One region of the Streptomyces sp. NPDC060209 genome, then DNA from elsewhere that is predicted to be linked to it. Evidence: riboswitches for the same ligand, from Rfam matches in the RefSeq annotation. Region 1 holds a riboswitch; the other holds the start of a gene.
The links. Region 1 has a riboswitch for thiamine pyrophosphate ahead of thiO (glycine oxidase ThiO). Riboswitches for the same ligand answer to the same signal wherever they lie in the genome.
Positions count from the first base shown of each region.

Region 2: linked by a shared signal. The riboswitch ahead of ACFWFI_RS16005 (thiamine ABC transporter substrate-binding protein) and the one ahead of thiO (glycine oxidase ThiO) in region 1 are both predicted to bind thiamine pyrophosphate.

Region 1 is NZ_JBHWZS010000172.1:8,993-16,779, reverse strand. Features, by position in the region: gene metF (methylenetetrahydrofolate reductase [NAD(P)H]) at 1-889, opposite strand, end outside; gene thiE (thiamine phosphate synthase) at 1,068-1,718, opposite strand; gene ACFWFI_RS27515 (Rv2175c family DNA-binding protein) at 1,865-2,230, opposite strand; gene ACFWFI_RS27510 (NAD(P)/FAD-dependent oxidoreductase) at 2,290-3,531, opposite strand; gene ACFWFI_RS27505 (hypothetical protein) at 3,560-3,901, opposite strand; TPP riboswitch at 3,953-4,065, shown strand; gene thiO (glycine oxidase ThiO) at 4,063-5,274, shown strand; gene thiS (sulfur carrier protein ThiS) at 5,271-5,507, shown strand; gene ACFWFI_RS27490 (thiazole synthase) at 5,510-6,304, shown strand; gene pknB (Stk1 family PASTA domain-containing Ser/Thr kinase) at 6,433-7,787, shown strand, end outside.
Region 2 is NZ_JBHWZS010000070.1:313-8,099, reverse strand. Features, by position in the region: gene ACFWFI_RS16025 (LOG family protein) at 29-1,147, shown strand; gene ACFWFI_RS16020 (SRPBCC family protein) at 1,163-1,615, opposite strand; gene ACFWFI_RS16015 (ABC transporter ATP-binding protein) at 1,703-2,728, opposite strand; gene ACFWFI_RS16010 (ABC transporter permease) at 2,731-4,344, opposite strand; gene ACFWFI_RS16005 (thiamine ABC transporter substrate-binding protein) at 4,395-5,489, opposite strand; TPP riboswitch at 5,562-5,678, opposite strand; gene rlmN (dual-specificity RNA methyltransferase RlmN) at 5,756-6,862, opposite strand; gene ACFWFI_RS15995 (hypothetical protein) at 7,050-7,583, opposite strand; gene ACFWFI_RS15990 (DUF6191 domain-containing protein) at 7,678-7,787, opposite strand, start outside.

The DNA of each region.
Region 1 (7,787 bases):
CGTAGATCTCGAGTGTCGCCGTCGAGTTGTTGAGCGTGATGAAGTGCAGCCCCGGGACACCCTCGGAGAGCAGTTTCGCGCAGAACTCCGTGGCGAACTCGATGCCAATGGAGCGTACAGCGGCCGGGTCGTCCTTTGCGGCGAGGATGCGCTCTTTCAGCGAGGAAGGCAGGGACGCGTTGCTGAGCTGCGCGAATCGCTCCAGCTGCTTGACGCTGGTGAGCGGCATCACCTCGGGAATGACCGGGGTGTCGCAACCCGCAGCGACCACACGGTCACGCATCTGCAGATAGCTTTCCGGATGGAAGAACATCTGGGTGATCGCGTAGTCGGCACCGGCGCGGCACTTGTCCACGAAATGACCGATGTCGGAGTCCCAGTCGGCGGACCGCGGATGCATTTCCGGAAAAGCCGCGACGCCGACGCAGAAATCGCCGGCTTCCTTGATCAGCCGGACGAGATCCGCCGCGTACCGCACGCCCTGCGGGTGCTCGATCCACTCGCCCATCGGGTCGCCGGGCGGGTCTCCGCGCACCGCGAGGATGTTGCGGATCCCGGCGTCGGCGTACTGCCCGACCATGTTGCGCAGCTCGGCGACCGAATGGTCGACGGCGGTGAGGTGCGCGACCGGTGTGAGCGTGGAGTCCGCGGCGATCTGCTGGGTCGCCCGGACCGTCCCGGCGCGGGTCGAACCCCCGGCCCCGTACGTCACGGAGACGAAGCTCGGTGCCACGGCCTCGACACGGCGCAGGGCGTTCCAGAGGTTCCGCTCGCCCTTCTCGGTCTTGGGCGCCCAGAATTCGAACGAGAACGACGTCTCGCCGGTCGCGAGCAGCTCACGCACGGTGCGCGCGTGATCTGTCCTGGTGGAAGGTGTGCCAAGGGCCATACTGGGAGGTTAACCAGGGCCCGGCGGTACCCCAACCAGAGGGGGCGAATTGACCGGAATGAGGTGGATTTTGTCCACCCCTCGGACACCCCTCCGATGCTCACGCCGAAGCTTCGTCCCGGTGCCCCTGCGACACGCTTCGGGCAGTCCGCCCCGAGCGGGTGCGAGCCCGCCCGGTTCAGGCGGTGCGTGCCCGGATGCGCCGCGCGAGCGACGCGGCCGCAGCTGCCGGGTCCGCCGCCTCGGTGATCGCCCGGACGACGACGACACGACGTGCGCCGGCGTCCAGCACCTCGTCCAGATTGCCGGCGTCGATCCCGCCGATGGCGAACCAGGGACGCGTCGTGCCGAGCGAGGCGGCGTAGCGCACGAGGCCGAGGCCCGGGGCGTGCCGGCCGGGCTTGGTCGGGGTGGGCCAGCAGGGGCCCGTGCAGAAGTAGTCGACCCCCGGCTCCGCGACGGCCGCGTCGACCTCCGCCTCGGCATGGGTGGAGCGGCCGATCACCGCGTCGCCGCCCATGACGGCACGGGCGGCGGGCACGGGCAGATCACCCTGCCCGAGGTGCAGCACGTCGGAGCCGATCGCATGGGCGACGTCCGCCCGGTCGTTCACCGCCAGGAGCGCACCGTGGCGCTTGCAGGCGTCGGCGAGGACCGCGAGGTGTTCGAGCTCCTCGGCCGCCTCCATGCCCTTGTCCCGCAACTGCACGATGTCCACGCCGTTGGCCAGCACGGCGTCGAGGAACTCGGGGAGATCACCCTGCCGCTTGCGGGCGTCCGTGCACAGGTAGAGCCGGGCGCCGGAGAGCTGGTTGCGAGGCGTGGACATGATGAATTCCCCCGTCGGTGCGTGGATGGATCTCTGATGCGGCGACGAATCGCCCGTACGTCGATGGATCACCGTGCCGGCAGTCCGGTAACGGCGGAGTGCGGGCCGCGTGTGCCACGGCCCGCACTCCACTCACGGTCGTCCGGTCAGACGGCGAGCGCCTGGGCGCGGCGCTTCACCTCCGTACCGCGATTCTCACTCAGGGCCTGCGCGGGGGTTCCGGGCAGGCTCGGGTCGGGGGTGAAGAGCCATTCCAGCATCTCTTCGTCGTTGTAGCCGTCGTCCCTCAGGAGCGTCAGGGTCCCTACGAGACCCTTGACCACCTTGTCGCCGTCGATGAAGGCGGCAGGCACCTGGAGCGCGCGGTTCTCACCACGTCGTACGGCGATGAGCTGGCCTTCCTTGACCAGCTGCCGTACGCGCGTCACCTCGACATCGAGCATTTCCGCGATGTCGGGAAGGTGGAGCCATGCGGGGACGAGAGCATCGATCTTTGCGTCAATCTCGGTCACAGGGACAAGCGTGCCATCCCGGACCGACAGTCGGTACCCGGGCCGACCGTACGTGGCCGTCACTGCCCCCGGAGCGCCGTCGATTTCAGCGGGACGGAGGAGTCGGCGGCCCTCACCGGATCGATCCGCGCCCCGGCTTCGACGAGCTTGCGCCCCTGCGCCAGGTCGCGGGGCCTGCTGACGGCCAGCACGGCCACCAGGACCCCTTGCCGCAGCCAGCAGACCGTCCAGGACGGGTCCGCGGGGTCGCCCCGCCACAGCAGCGTGTCGGCGCCGGTGTGATGTCCGGCGTACTGGACGAAGCGTCCGAACTGCTCGGACCAGAAGTAGGGCACCGGGTCGTACGTCCTGACGACACCGTCCGCGAGGGCGGCGGCGACCGTTCGGGGCCCCTGGAGGGCGTTGTCCCAGTGGTGGACCAGGAGCCGCTCACCGTAGCGGGCGGAGGGGAAGGAGGCGCAGTCGCCCACCGCGTAGACATCGGGCAGTGAGGTGCGCAGCGAGCTGTCGGTGGTGACCGAGCCGTCCGGGCCGAGTGCGATGCCCGAGCCCGCGAGCCACGCGGTCGCGGGCCGGGCACCGATGCCCACGACCACCGCCCCGGCGGGGATCACCCGGCCGTCCGCCAGGTGGACGGCGCCCTGTTCGACGCGTGCGACCCGGGCGCCGGTGAGGAGTTCGGCTCCGCTCTCGGCGTACCAGCCGGCCATCGGAGCGGCGACCTCGGCGGGCATCGTGCCGGCGAGTGGGCGGCCGGCGGCCTCGACGACGGTGACCGCGCAGCCGGCGGCACGGGCCGCGGTGGCGAACTCGGCGCCGATCCAGCCCGCTCCGACGACGACCACGTCGTGCTGCCGCTCCAGGACGGGCCGCAGCCGTGCGGCGTCGTCGAGGGTTCGCAGCAGATGGACGCCGGGCACGCCCTCGGAACCCGGCAGTCCGACGGGTTCCGCTCCGGTGGCGAGGACCAGCACGTCGTAGCCGACGGGCCCCTCCGGGGTGTCCAGCTCATGCGCCTCGGCGCGCAGGCCGGCCACATCGAGCCCCAGGCGCAGAGTGATGCCCAGGGACTCGAAGTCGACGTCGAAAGCGGAGTCCTCGGCCTTGCCGAGCAGTACCGCCTTGGACAGGGGAGGCCTGTCGTACGGCTGGTGCGGTTCGGCTCCGATCAGGGTGACCGGGCCCGTGAACCCCTGTTCGCGCAGGGCCACGGCCGTCTGCACGCCGGCCATGCCCGCGCCCACGATCACGACTTCCCGCGGCCGGTCTCCCGCTGCCGGGTCCTGCGTCTGCTCGTCCACCCGTCCACCCTAGCGATCTGATGCGCCGTCAGCTCGCGAGCTCTTCCACCACGCTCGTCCCGCTGCCCTGCTGGGACTCCCATTCCCATGTCTCGTCCAGGCGGACCCTGCCGTCGGACAGGTCCGTGACGGTCGAGACGCAGTGCCCGGAGGAGGTCGTTCCGTCCTGCTTCAACTGGACGTAGCGGAAGTCCAGGGTGTCCGCGTCCCGGGTGCCGACGAGGTGACCGCGGACGACGTCACCGCCCGCGTACTCGGCCCATATCCGGCCGTCCCGCTCGTGGTACGAGAACCGGGTGAGAGTACCGACCTGGCCGGGGGCCTGGTCGGCGACCGGCGAGAGGACGAGTCCGTCGAGCGAACGGGCCACGGGCACTGCTCCCTTACTGGCTGCGGGCGGTGGGGTTTAGGCTGGCCACCGTAAGGCACTCGCGGGAGTCCGGACGCACCGGGCTGAGAGGGAGGCTGACCGGCCTCCGACCGTACGAACCTGATCCGGGTCATGCCGGCGAAGGGAGGGGCTGGACGCCCATGCGCATCTCCGCAGACAGTTCCGACGTCCTGGTCGTCGGAGGCGGCATCATCGGCCTGGTCACCGCCTGGCGGTCGGCCCAGCACGGCCTGCGCACCACGCTGGCCGATCCGGAACCGGGCGGCGGAGCCGCCCAGGTGGCGGCCGGGATGCTCGCCGCCGTCACCGAGCTCCACTACGGCGAACAGACCCTGCTGGGCCTCAACGTGGCCTCCGCCAAGCGCTATCCGGCGTTCGTGGCCGAGCTGGAGGAGGCGAGCGGGCAGACGACCGGCTTCCGCGCCTGCGGCACCCTCTCCGTCGCGCTGGACTCCGACGACCGGGCGCATCTGCGGGAGCTGCACGCGCTGCAGCAGCGTTCGGGGCTGGAGTCCGAGTGGCTCAGCGGCCGTGAGTGCCGGCGCCTGGAGCCGATGCTCGCGCCGGGTGTGCGCGGCGGGCTGCGGGTCGACGGCGACCACCAGGTGGATCCCCGACGGCTGGCCTCGGCACTGGTCACCGCGTGCGAGCGGGCGGGCGTGGTCTTCCGCCGCGCCTGGGTCCAGCGGCTCTCCGTCACGGGCGGCCGTGCGACGGGAGCCGTACTGGCGGACGGTACGGAACTCGCCGCCGGCCAGGTGGTGCTCGCCGGCGGCAGCCTCAGCGGCAGGCTCGCCGGGCTGCCCGGGGCCGTCGTGCCGCCGGTACGCCCGGTCAAGGGGCAGGTGCTGCGGCTGACCGTGCCTGCCGCGTACGCCCCCTTCCTCAGCCGGACGGTGCGGGCCGTGGTGCGCGGCAGCCATGTCTACCTGGTCCCGCGCGCCGACGGTGAGCTGGTGGTCGGCGCGACCACCGAGGAGCTGGGCTGGGACACCACGGTCACCGCGGGCGGGGTGTACGAGCTGCTTCGTGACGCCCATGAGCTGATGCCGGGCATCACCGAGCTACCACTGACCGAGACCCGGGCAGGTCTGCGGCCCGCGTCGCCGGACAACGCGCCGATGCTGGGCCCCACGGCTCTGCCCGGCCTGCATCTCGCCACCGGGCACCACCGCAACGGGGTGCTGCTGACCCCCGTCACCGGCGACGTGATGGCCCACGTGCTGACCACCGGCGAGCTGCCCGAGCTGGGCCGCCCCTTCGCACCGGGCCGCTTCGCCCCGGCCCCCGAGACCGCTCGGACCACCTCCCCCGAAGACACCGCCCCCGCGCCGCAGGAGCAGCCCGTATGACACAGCCCGTGCCCGCCGCCGTCCCTGTTCACGTCTCCCTGTCCGTCAACGGGGAACACCGCACCCTCCCCGCCGGCACCGCGCTGGACACCCTGGTCGCGGCGCTGACCACGGCTCCCTCCGGTGTAGCCGCCGCGGTCAACGAGGCCGTCGTCCCACGCGGCCAGTGGTCCGCCACCGTGCTCGCCGACGGCGACCGCGTCGAGATCCTCACCGCGGTCCAGGGAGGCTGACCATGTCCGACGATCTCTTCACCCTCGGTCCGGCCACGTTCTCGTCCCGGCTGATCATGGGGACGGGCGGGGCGCCCAGCCTGGACGTGCTGGAACGCTCCCTGATCGCCTCGGGCACCGAGCTGACCACCGTGGCGATGCGCCGGCTCGACCCGACCGTCCAGGGTTCGGTGCTCTCCGTCCTGGAACGCCTCTCCATCCAGGTCCTGCCGAACACCGCGGGCTGTTTCACCGCCGGCGAGGCCGTACTGACGGCCCGGCTGGCCAGGGAGGCGCTGGGCACCGACTGGATCAAGCTGGAGGTCGTGGCCGACGAGCGGACCCTGCTTCCCGACCCGATCGAGCTGCTGGACGCCGCCGAGATCCTGGTCGACGACGGTTTCACGGTCCTGCCGTACACCAATGACGACCCGGTTCTGGCCCGAAAGCTCCAGGACGTGGGGTGCGCGGCGATCATGCCGCTGGGCTCCCCCATCGGCTCCGGGCTCGGCATCCGCAACCCGCACAACTTCCAGCTGATCGTCGAGCAGGCCGGGGTCCCGGTGATCCTCGACGCCGGCGCCGGGACCGCCTCGGACGCGGCGCTGGCGATGGAGCTGGGCTGTGCCGCTGTGATGCTCGCCTCGGCGGTGACCCGGGCGCAGGAGCCGGAGCTGATGGCGGCGGCCATGCGGCACGCGGTGGACGGCGGACGCCTGGCCTACCGGGCTGGACGCATCCCGCGCCGCCATTTCGCCGAGGCGTCCTCGCCGGCGGAGGGCCGCGCGGTGCTGGACCCGGAGCGCCCGGCCTTCTGAGGTCCGGGCACCCGCGGCGGCCTCCCGGTCACAGCACGTGCATACCCCTGTCACGGCTCGGCACCGGAACGGCCCCCGGGACACCCTGGGCCATCCGTCGTGTCCGTGGCAGCTCGTAGACTCGCCCCGTGGACACGACCCTCCAGGACCCCCTTGTCGGGCAGCTGCTCGACGGCCGCTATCGCATTGATGCGCGCATCGCCGTCGGCGGTATGGCCACGGTGTACCGGGCCGTGGACACCCGGCTCGACCGGGTGCTCGCCCTCAAGGTGATGCACCCGGCGCTGGCGACCGACGCCGCGTTCGTCGAACGCTTCATCCGCGAGGCCAAGTCCGTCGCCCGGCTCGCCCATCCGAACGTGGTGGCCGTCTTCGACCAGGGTGCCCAGGGCGCGTACGTGTACCTCGCGATGGAGTACGTCGCCGGATGCACCCTGCGCGATGTCCTGCGCGAGCGCGGAGCGCTGCAGCCCCGGGCCGCGCTGGACATCCTCGAACCGGTGCTGGCCGCCCTCGGCGCCGCGCACCGCGCGGGCTTCGTCCACCGCGACATGAAGCCGGAGAACGTCCTGATAGGGGACGACGGCCGGGTCAAGGTCGCCGACTTCGGCCTCGTACGCGCCGTGGGAACCGCCACGGACACCACCGGCTCGCTCCTGGGCACGGTCTCCTATCTGGCTCCGGAGCAGATCGAACAGGGCACGGCCGACACCCGGTCCGACGTGTACGCCTGCGGTGTGGTGCTCTACGAGATGCTGACCGGCGGCAAGCCCCACACCGGGGACACCGCGGCCCAGGTCATCTACCAGCACCTGAACGAGGACGTCCCCGCGCCGTCCGCCGCCGTCCCGGGCCTGGCCGCCGGGCTGGACGAACTGGTGGCCGCGGCCACCGCCCGCAACCCCGATGCCCGCCCGTCCGACGCGGTGGCCCTGCTCGCCGGGTCCCGCGAGATACGGGCGGCCCTCACCCAGGAGCAGCTCGACGCGGTGCCCCCGCAGGCCATCGCGGAGGCGCACGACGCCGCCGAGGACCGTACGAGCGTGATCCCCAGGGTGATCCCGGCCGGCCAGGGCACCGCTCATCACACCAGCCGGCTGGAGATGCCCCCGGCCTCGCCCCGGGAGCCGGGACGGGGGCGACGCGGGCCCTTCGTCGGGCGCGGCCGTCGCGGGATGCTCACCGTGCTCGTCGCCGTCCTGCTCGTGCTGGGGGTCGGAGGGGGCGTCTGGTACATCAACTCGGGTCAGTTCACCCGGGTCCCCTCCGTCCTGGGCCAGACCCAGAGCGCCGCCGAGAAGCGGCTCACGGACGAGGGCCTGGATCTGAAGGGTGTCGACCGCGCCTACAGCGACACGGTGAAGCGCGGCACGGTGATCAGCAGCGACCCGGGCTCCGGCGAGCGGATCCGGGGCAACGACGCGGTGAAGCTGGTGATCTCGCGCGGCCCGGAGATCGTCAAGGTTCCCGATGTCGAGAGCCT
Region 2 (7,787 bases), on a different contig from region 1:
CCGCAGGGGCGGTACGTAGCATGGCGGCGTGGAGAATCCGGACGAGAACACGTACGCACCCGGCGTCGAGATCGAGACGCTCACCGCATTCGACCAGGCAGTCGCGGCCGGAACACTGGCCGGACACCGTGTCCAGTCCGTCGACCTGACGGACCGGGGCGCCGCACTGCTCGCGACCGACACCCGGGGCGCCGTCTTCCTCGGCTGCCGCATGGAGCCCCGCGCCGAGGCGAAGATACGCACGGACGGGGCCTTCGTCTTCCCGCCGGTGCCCGGCCTTCCCTTCGACCCGTACCGCGGACTGCTCTACACCCCCGACGCCCTGTACGAGGGCCTGGCGGAGGGCGGTTACGGGGCGACCCCGGACGCGCGGGCGTACGGCTGGTTCCAGAAGACCAAGGCGAACGGCGACGTCTTCGCCTCGATGCTGAGGGCGCTCCACGACGACGCGGTGTCCGACGCCCTGGACGAACACCTCGTCGGGGCCCGCGTCGTGGGTGTGATGGGCGGTCACGCGATGGCCCGCGGGTCCGAGGCGTACCGTGGCGCGGCCGTGCTCGGCGGGGAGCTGGCCCGCAGCGGTCTGACCGTGGCGACGGGCGGTGGCCCCGGTGCCATGGAGGCGGCCAACCTCGGCGCGTACGCGGCTCCGCACTCCGACGCGATGCTGCTCAAGGCCTGCGAACTCCTCGCCGCGACACCGTCGTTCGACCCGTCGGTCACCGACTGGGCGAGGGCCGCGTTCGCGGTCCGGGAGCGCTGGCCCGAAGGGGGATCCTCGGTCGCGATCCCCACGTGGTTCTACGGTCACGAGCCGCCGAACGCCTTCGCGGACCACATCGCCAAGTACTTCGCGAACGCCTTGCGCGAGGACGGGCTGCTGGCCCGCTCGACAGCCGGTGTGATCTTCCTGCCGGGCGCCGCCGGGACCGTACAGGAGATCTTCGACAACGCGACGCCGAACTACTACGAGTCCCGTTCCGCGCCCACACCGATGGTGCTGGTGAACCGCGCGCACTGGACTGAGAAGCTGCCCGCCTGGCCGCTGCTGAGCGCGCTCGCGGCGGACCGGGCCATGGAGTCCCGTATCGCGCTCGTCGACACGGTGGAGGAGGCGGCCCCGGCGCTCGCCCGGCTGACGGGCTGAACCGGACGGACTGGCTCAGCGGGCGGCGAGCCGCGCGTCGAGGGCGTCGAAGAAGGCCTCCCAGCCGTCCTCGGCCGCGGCGTACTGCTCGGGCGTGAGATTGCCGCCGCGCTGCCGGAAGACCATCTCGGTGGACTTCCGGCTCCTCTCGGTGAAGGTCACCGTGACCGTCTCGCCCTCGATGTCCGCGGGCGCGCTCCGGTCCTTCAGCGTGAAGACGAGCCGCTCCGGGGCGGACACCTCCCGGTAGACGCCGTGGAAGGGCATGTCCGCGCCGGGCACCACGATGACCAGGCTCCACTCGCCGCCCGGCCTGACATCCATCGACACCCGGTCGAGCGGTACGTCGGCGTCACCCCCGTACCAGGCGGCGAAATCCTCGGGGACCGTCCAGGCCTCGAAGACCCGGTCCCGCGGCGCCGCGACGACTCGGGTGATGTCGATGCCCTCACGCGCCGACCGCGTCATGTTTCCTGCCCCTTCCGGACGTTTCCGTCCAGGGGATCACGCCCCACGGAGAGCCGCCAGCCGGTCGTACCGGCGTTCCCGGCCGCCTCAGGCTTCCCGGGGAAGGACCACCGTCTCCGCCGGGTCGAACGTCACTCCCACGACGGCCCCCTCCTCCGGGGTGTCCCGCAGACCGCACTCCGCCTCCAGGGCCGGACCGTCGCCGGGGTGCAGGGTGACGGTGACGTGGTGGCCCCGGAAGGTGCGTGCGCCCACCGTGCAGCGCAGGCCGTCCTTCGGGCCGCCGATCCGCACGCCGCCCGGCCGCACGAGCAGCTCGCATCCGCCCTGGGGGGAGTCCTCGGGCACCGGAACCTTGCCCCAGACCGTGTCGGCGGCCGTACCCGTGACCGTGGCGTCCACCAGGTTGTCGAAGCCGAGGAAGCGGGCGACGAAGGCCGACGCGGGCTGCTGCCAGACCTCCAGCGGGGTACCCGCCTGGGCGATCCGGCCGTCGCGCATGACCACGACCCGGTCGGCGAGCGCGAACGCCTCGCCCTGGTCGTGGGTGACGGCGAGCACCGTGGTGCCCAGCCGGCCGAAGAGGGTGCGCAGTTCGACGACGAGCCGTTCGCGCAGGCTCCGGTCCAGCTGGCCCAGCGGCTCGTCCAGCATCAGCAGTTTCGGACGGGGCGCCAGGGCCCGGGCGAGCGCCACCCGCTGCTGTTCACCGCCGGACAGGGCGGCGACGGCCCGACGGCCCGCCCCCGGCAGGCCGACCAGGTCCAGGAGTTCACCGGCCCTGCGCTCGCGCTCGGCGCGGGGGACTCCGTGCATCCTCAGCCCGAAGGCGACGTTGGCTCCGACGTCCCGGTGCGGGAACAGCTGGTGGTCCTGGAACATCAGGCCGAGCCCGCGCCGGTGCACGGGCAGGGACGCCTGGTCGGCGCCGTCCAGGAGCACCCGGCCGCCGTCCAGGGGCTGAAGCCCGGCCACGGCCCGCAGCAGCGTCGACTTGCCGCTGCCGCTCGGCCCCAGCACGCAGACGATCTCGTGGTCGGCGACCTCCAGGTCCACCGCGTCCAGCGCGGTCCGCTTCCCGAACCGGACCGTGGCCGACTCCACTGCCAGCATCTCTAGAACTCCCCGGATCGGTCGGTGCGGATACGTTCGAGCAGGAGCAGCGACACCGCGCAGACGAGCATCAGAATCGTGCTGAGTGCCATCGCCTGGCCGTAGTTGAGCTCTCCGGAGCGCCCCAGCAGCCTGGCGACGGCGACCGGCAGGGTGGGATTGTCGGGTCGCGCGATGAACACGGTCGCGCCGAACTCACCGAGCGACACGGCGAAGGCGAACCCGGCGGCCACCAGCACCGCCCGCCGCACCAGCGGGAGGTCCACCTCTCGCCAGGCCCGCAGCGGCGAGGCGCCGAGCACCGCGGCGGCCTCCCGCAGCCGTTCGTCGACCGCGCGCAGGACGGGCAGCATGGTCCGTACGACGAAGGGGACGCCCACCAGTGCCTGGGCGAGCGGCACGAGGATCCAGGACGTACGCAGGTCGAGCGGCGGCTTGTCGAGGGTGATGAGGAAGCCGAAGCCGACGGTGACCGCCGACACTCCGAGCGGCAGCATCAGCAGGGCGTCGAAGCCGCGCACGAGCCTGCCGGCCCGCCGCGTCAGCGCGGCGGCCGCGAGGCCGCCGATCACGAGGGCGATGAGGGTCGCGACCAGCGCGTAACGCAGGGAGTTCCCGATGGCGTCGAGCGGCGGCACGAGGAAGGTGGAGCCGTTGGCGTCGACGGACTGCAGCGCGCGGTAGAAGTCGAATCCGTAGCCGCCGGAGGTGTCCAGGGAGCGTTCCACCAGCACGCCGAGCGGCAGCAGGATGAGCAGCAGCACGGTCAGCAGTACACCGCCGAGCAGCGCCCGCTGCCCGGCTCCGCGGGGCGGCCGGGCGGTCTGCGCCGGGTCGACGAGCTTCAGGGCCGTCTCCCGGCGCCGTACGGTCCAGGCGTGGACGGCGAGGATCCCGCCGACCGCGGCGAACTGCACCAGGGTCAGTACGGCGGCCGTCGGCAGATCGAGGAGCTGCGCGGTCTGCCGGTAGATCTCCACCTCCAGCGTGGAGTAGGCCGGACCGCCGAGGATCTGGACGACTCCGAAGGAGGTGAAGGTGAAGAGGAAGACCATGAGCGCCGCGGCCGCGACGGCGGGGGCCAGCGCGGGCAGCGTCACCCGCCGCCAGGCGGCGAGGCGTCCGGCCCCGAGCACCCGGGCGGCCTCCTCCTGGCGGGGGTCGAGCTGGGACCAGAGCCCGCCCACCGTCCGTACGACGACCGCGTAGTTGAAGAACACATGGGCGAGCAGGATCGCCCACACCGTGGTGTCGAGCCGTACGCCCCAGAGCTCGTCGAGGAACCCGCCGCGTCCCAGCAGCGCCAGGAACGCCGTGCCCACCACGACGGTCGGCAGGACGAACGGCACGGTCACCACTGCCCGCAGCAACTGCTTGCCGGGGAAGTCGAAGCGGGCGAAGACGTAGGCACCGGGCAGCGCGATCAACAGGGTGAGCACGGTCGAGGCGAGGGCCTGCCACGTGGTGAACCAGAGGACGTCGAGGATGTCCGGCCGACTCAGCACCGTGCCGATGCGGCCGAACTGCCAGACGCCGTCCGCCTTCAGCCCCCGGCCGACGATCGCGACGACCGGGTAGGCGAAGAACAGGGCGAAGAACGCGACGGGCACGGCCATGAGGCCGAGCCGCACCGCGTTCCCCCTCCACGAGGCCGAGGGCCGCGCGACTACTTCACGACGAGCGAGGACCACGACTGGACCCACTGCTCACGGTTCTTGGCGATCTTCTCCGGGGCCACCGTCGCCGGCTTGTCGACGGTCGCACCGAACTTCGTGAACAGCTCCGGCAGCTTCGCGTCCTTCACCACCGGGTTCACGAACATGTTCAGCGGCATGTCCTCCTGGAACTGCTTGCTGATCAGGAAGTCCAGCAGTGCCTTGCCGCCCGCCTCGTTCTTCGCGCCGTCCAGCAGGCCGGCGAACTCGATCTGGCGGAAGCAGGTGCCGGTGGCGACACCGGTCGGGGCCTCGGTGGGCTGCGGGTCGGCGTACAGCACCTCGACGGGCGGGCTGGAGGCGTACGAGACGACGAGCGGGCGCTCGGCCTTGGCCTTCTTTCCGCCCGCGGAGCCGGAGAACTCCTCGTTGTACGCCTGCTCCCAGCCGTCGACGACCTTGACGCCGTTGCTCTTCAGCTTCTTCCAGTAGTCCTGGTAGCCGGTCTCGCCCTGGGTGGCGACCGTGCCGAGGAGGAAGCCGAGGCCGGGCGAGGAGGTCGCGGCGTTCTCGGTGACGAGGAGGTTCTTGTACTCGGGCTTCAGCAGGTCGTCGAAGGTCTTCGGCGGGTCGAGCTTCTTGTCGGCGAAGTACTTCTTGTCGTAGTTGACGCAGATGTCGCCGGTGTCGATGGGCGTGACCCGGTGCTTCTCCTCGTCGAGCTGCGTGTCGGCCGCGACACGGTCGAGGCCCTTCGCCTCGTACGGCGTGAACAGGCCGTTGTCGAGGGCGCGGGAGAGCAGCGTGTTGTCGGCGCCGAAGAACACGTCGCCGCGGGGGGAGCCCTTGGTCAGGATCTCCTGGTTGAGGGCCGCTCCGGCGTCACCGCTCTTGAGCACCTTGACCTTGTAGCCGGTCTCCTTCGTGAACGCCTTCAGGACCGCGTCCGAGGCGTTGAAGGAGTCGTGGCTGACCAGGGTGACGGTCTTCGAGCCGGCGCCCGTGCCGTCGGACGCCTTGCCGTCGGATCCGCCGCAGCCTGCGAGCGCGGAGACGCCGAGCGCGGCGGCGAGCGCCGTCGCCGCGTACTTCGTGGTGGTCTTCATGGTGATTCCTCCTGGAGATGACCAGGAAGAGACGCGGCCCTGTCCGCTCGGCGAGCGGGCAGGGCGCAACAGCTTGAGTAAGGTCCGAACTTCCTACCCGGAATGACCCGGGCGAGGTTCAGAGGGTCTGCGGCCGACCTGTCCTCGGTGCCGCACTCTCAGCGCTGTGGCGCTCCCCTGTCGGAATATGAAGTTGATTTCCGGGCCAGGCTACACCGGCCGGATCACGCCTGACCGGCCGGATAGCGCCCGTCCTCGGAACCCTCTCAGCGCTCGGAGGCCGCCAGCTGTCCGCAGGCCCCGTCGATCTCCTGGCCGCGGGTGTCCCGGACGGTGACCGGCACGCCGTGGGCCGCGATCGCCTCGACGAAAGCCTTCTCGTCCTCGGGCCGCGAGGCGGTCCACTTGGAGCCCGGGGTCGGGTTCAGCGGGATGAGGTTGACGTGTACCCGCTTGCCCTTGAGCAGCCGGCCCAGCCGGTCGCCCCGCCATGCCTGGTCGTTGATGTCACGGATCAGCGCGTACTCGATGGAGATACGGCGGCCGGACTTCTCCGCGTACTCCCACGCGGCGTCCAGGACCTCACGGACATTCCAGCGGGTGTTCACGGGCACGAGTGTGTCGCGCAGCTCGTCGTCCGGAGCGTGCAGGGAGACCGCGAGCCGGCACTTGAAGCCCTCGTCGGCGAAGCGCAGCATCGCCGGCACCAGGCCCACCGTGGACACGGTGATCCCGCGCTGCGAGAGCCCCAGGCCGTCCGGTTCCGGATCCGTCAGCCTGCGGATCGCCCCGACCACGCGGTTGTAGTTGGCCAGCGGTTCGCCCATGCCCATGAAGACGATGTTCGACAGCCGCGCCGGCCCGCCCGGGACCTCGCCGTCGCGCAGCGCCCGCATGCCGTCCACGATCTGGTGCACGATCTCGGCCGTCGACAGGTTGCGGTCGAGGCCGGCCTGGCCGGTGGCGCAGAACGGGCAGTTCATCCCGCAGCCCGCCTGCGACGAGATGCACATGGTCACCCGGTCCGGATACCGCATGAGGACCGACTCGACGAGCGTGCCGTCGTGCAGCTTCCAGAGCGTCTTGCGGGTGGTGTCGTCGTCACAGCTGATGTGGCGTATGACCGACATCAGGTCGGGGAACATCGCCTCGGCGAGCTTGTCGCGCGAGGCGGCCGGGATGTTGGTCCACTCCGCCGGGTCGTGCGCGTACCGCGTGAAGTAGTGCTGCGACAGCTGCTTGGCGCGGAAGGGCTTCTCGCCGGTCGCGGCGACTGCTTCCTTGCGCTCGTCGGGCGTGAGGTCGGCGAGGTGCCGCGGCGGCCGCTTGGCTCCACGGGGCGCGACGAAAGTGAGTTCTCCGGGCTTAGGCATGGTTCTCCCAGTGTCGCAGACACGCCGTGGTACTCAGGGCCGCCTACGGACCGGGCGGGACGGGAGAGGCCCCTACGGTCGCCGCCGGCCTCCGTCGACGTGCGTTCCACGGCCCAGGGACGGCCCAGGTGTGCTCGGCGAGCGTGACCGATCGCACGGTGGGACCGCCCTGGCCGGCGGACGTCCCTCAACCAGGATTCCGCAGGGCGGAGCGCATGTGACGGTGGAGCTCCACGGCGCGACGGTGCATCCGGAAGATCCAGTAACAGAAGCCGGCCGTGCCGAGCGCGAAGATCAGCGGAACCGTCAGCGAGCCGGTGACGGCCCCCAGGACGATCAGGCCGACCGCGACCAGGCCCATGCAGCCCAGCCAGTACGGCAGCCACCGGCCGCCCCGTTCCATCCTCCCCAGCTGGTCGGCGACCAGCCTTCGCATGGTCGCCCGCTCCTCGGGGTCCTCCGGCACCTCACGGTGCCGGATCTTGCGGTTGAGTTCGGCGATTCCGCGCGGGTCGGTGCCGGCCGCACGGCCGGCCCTGCGGCGCTGAACGGTCACGATGCCGATGACGACGGCGGTGAAGACCGCTGTCTGGATCACCGACCAGCCGAGGGGCACATCCCGGCGGAACAGAGCGTTGGCACCCACGCCGAGTGCGAAGATCAGCACCGCCTGCGCGGTCGTACTGCGGTCGAGCCAGAGCTTCACGTCACGCACGGCCACGTACCTCCTCGGAGCGACGAAGAACCGCTGTCGTCTCCCGGGTACCCCGTCGGTCCGTCTCCGCACGCCGGGCGGTCGCCCGGCGCACCGCGGATCAGGTGAGCCGCTCGCCCGGCAGCCGGACGACCGCGGTTCCCCGCGCCAGGTCCACCGTGGTCCGGTTCGGGGGCGCGCCGTCCTCCTCGTCGTCCCGCATCAGCAGGG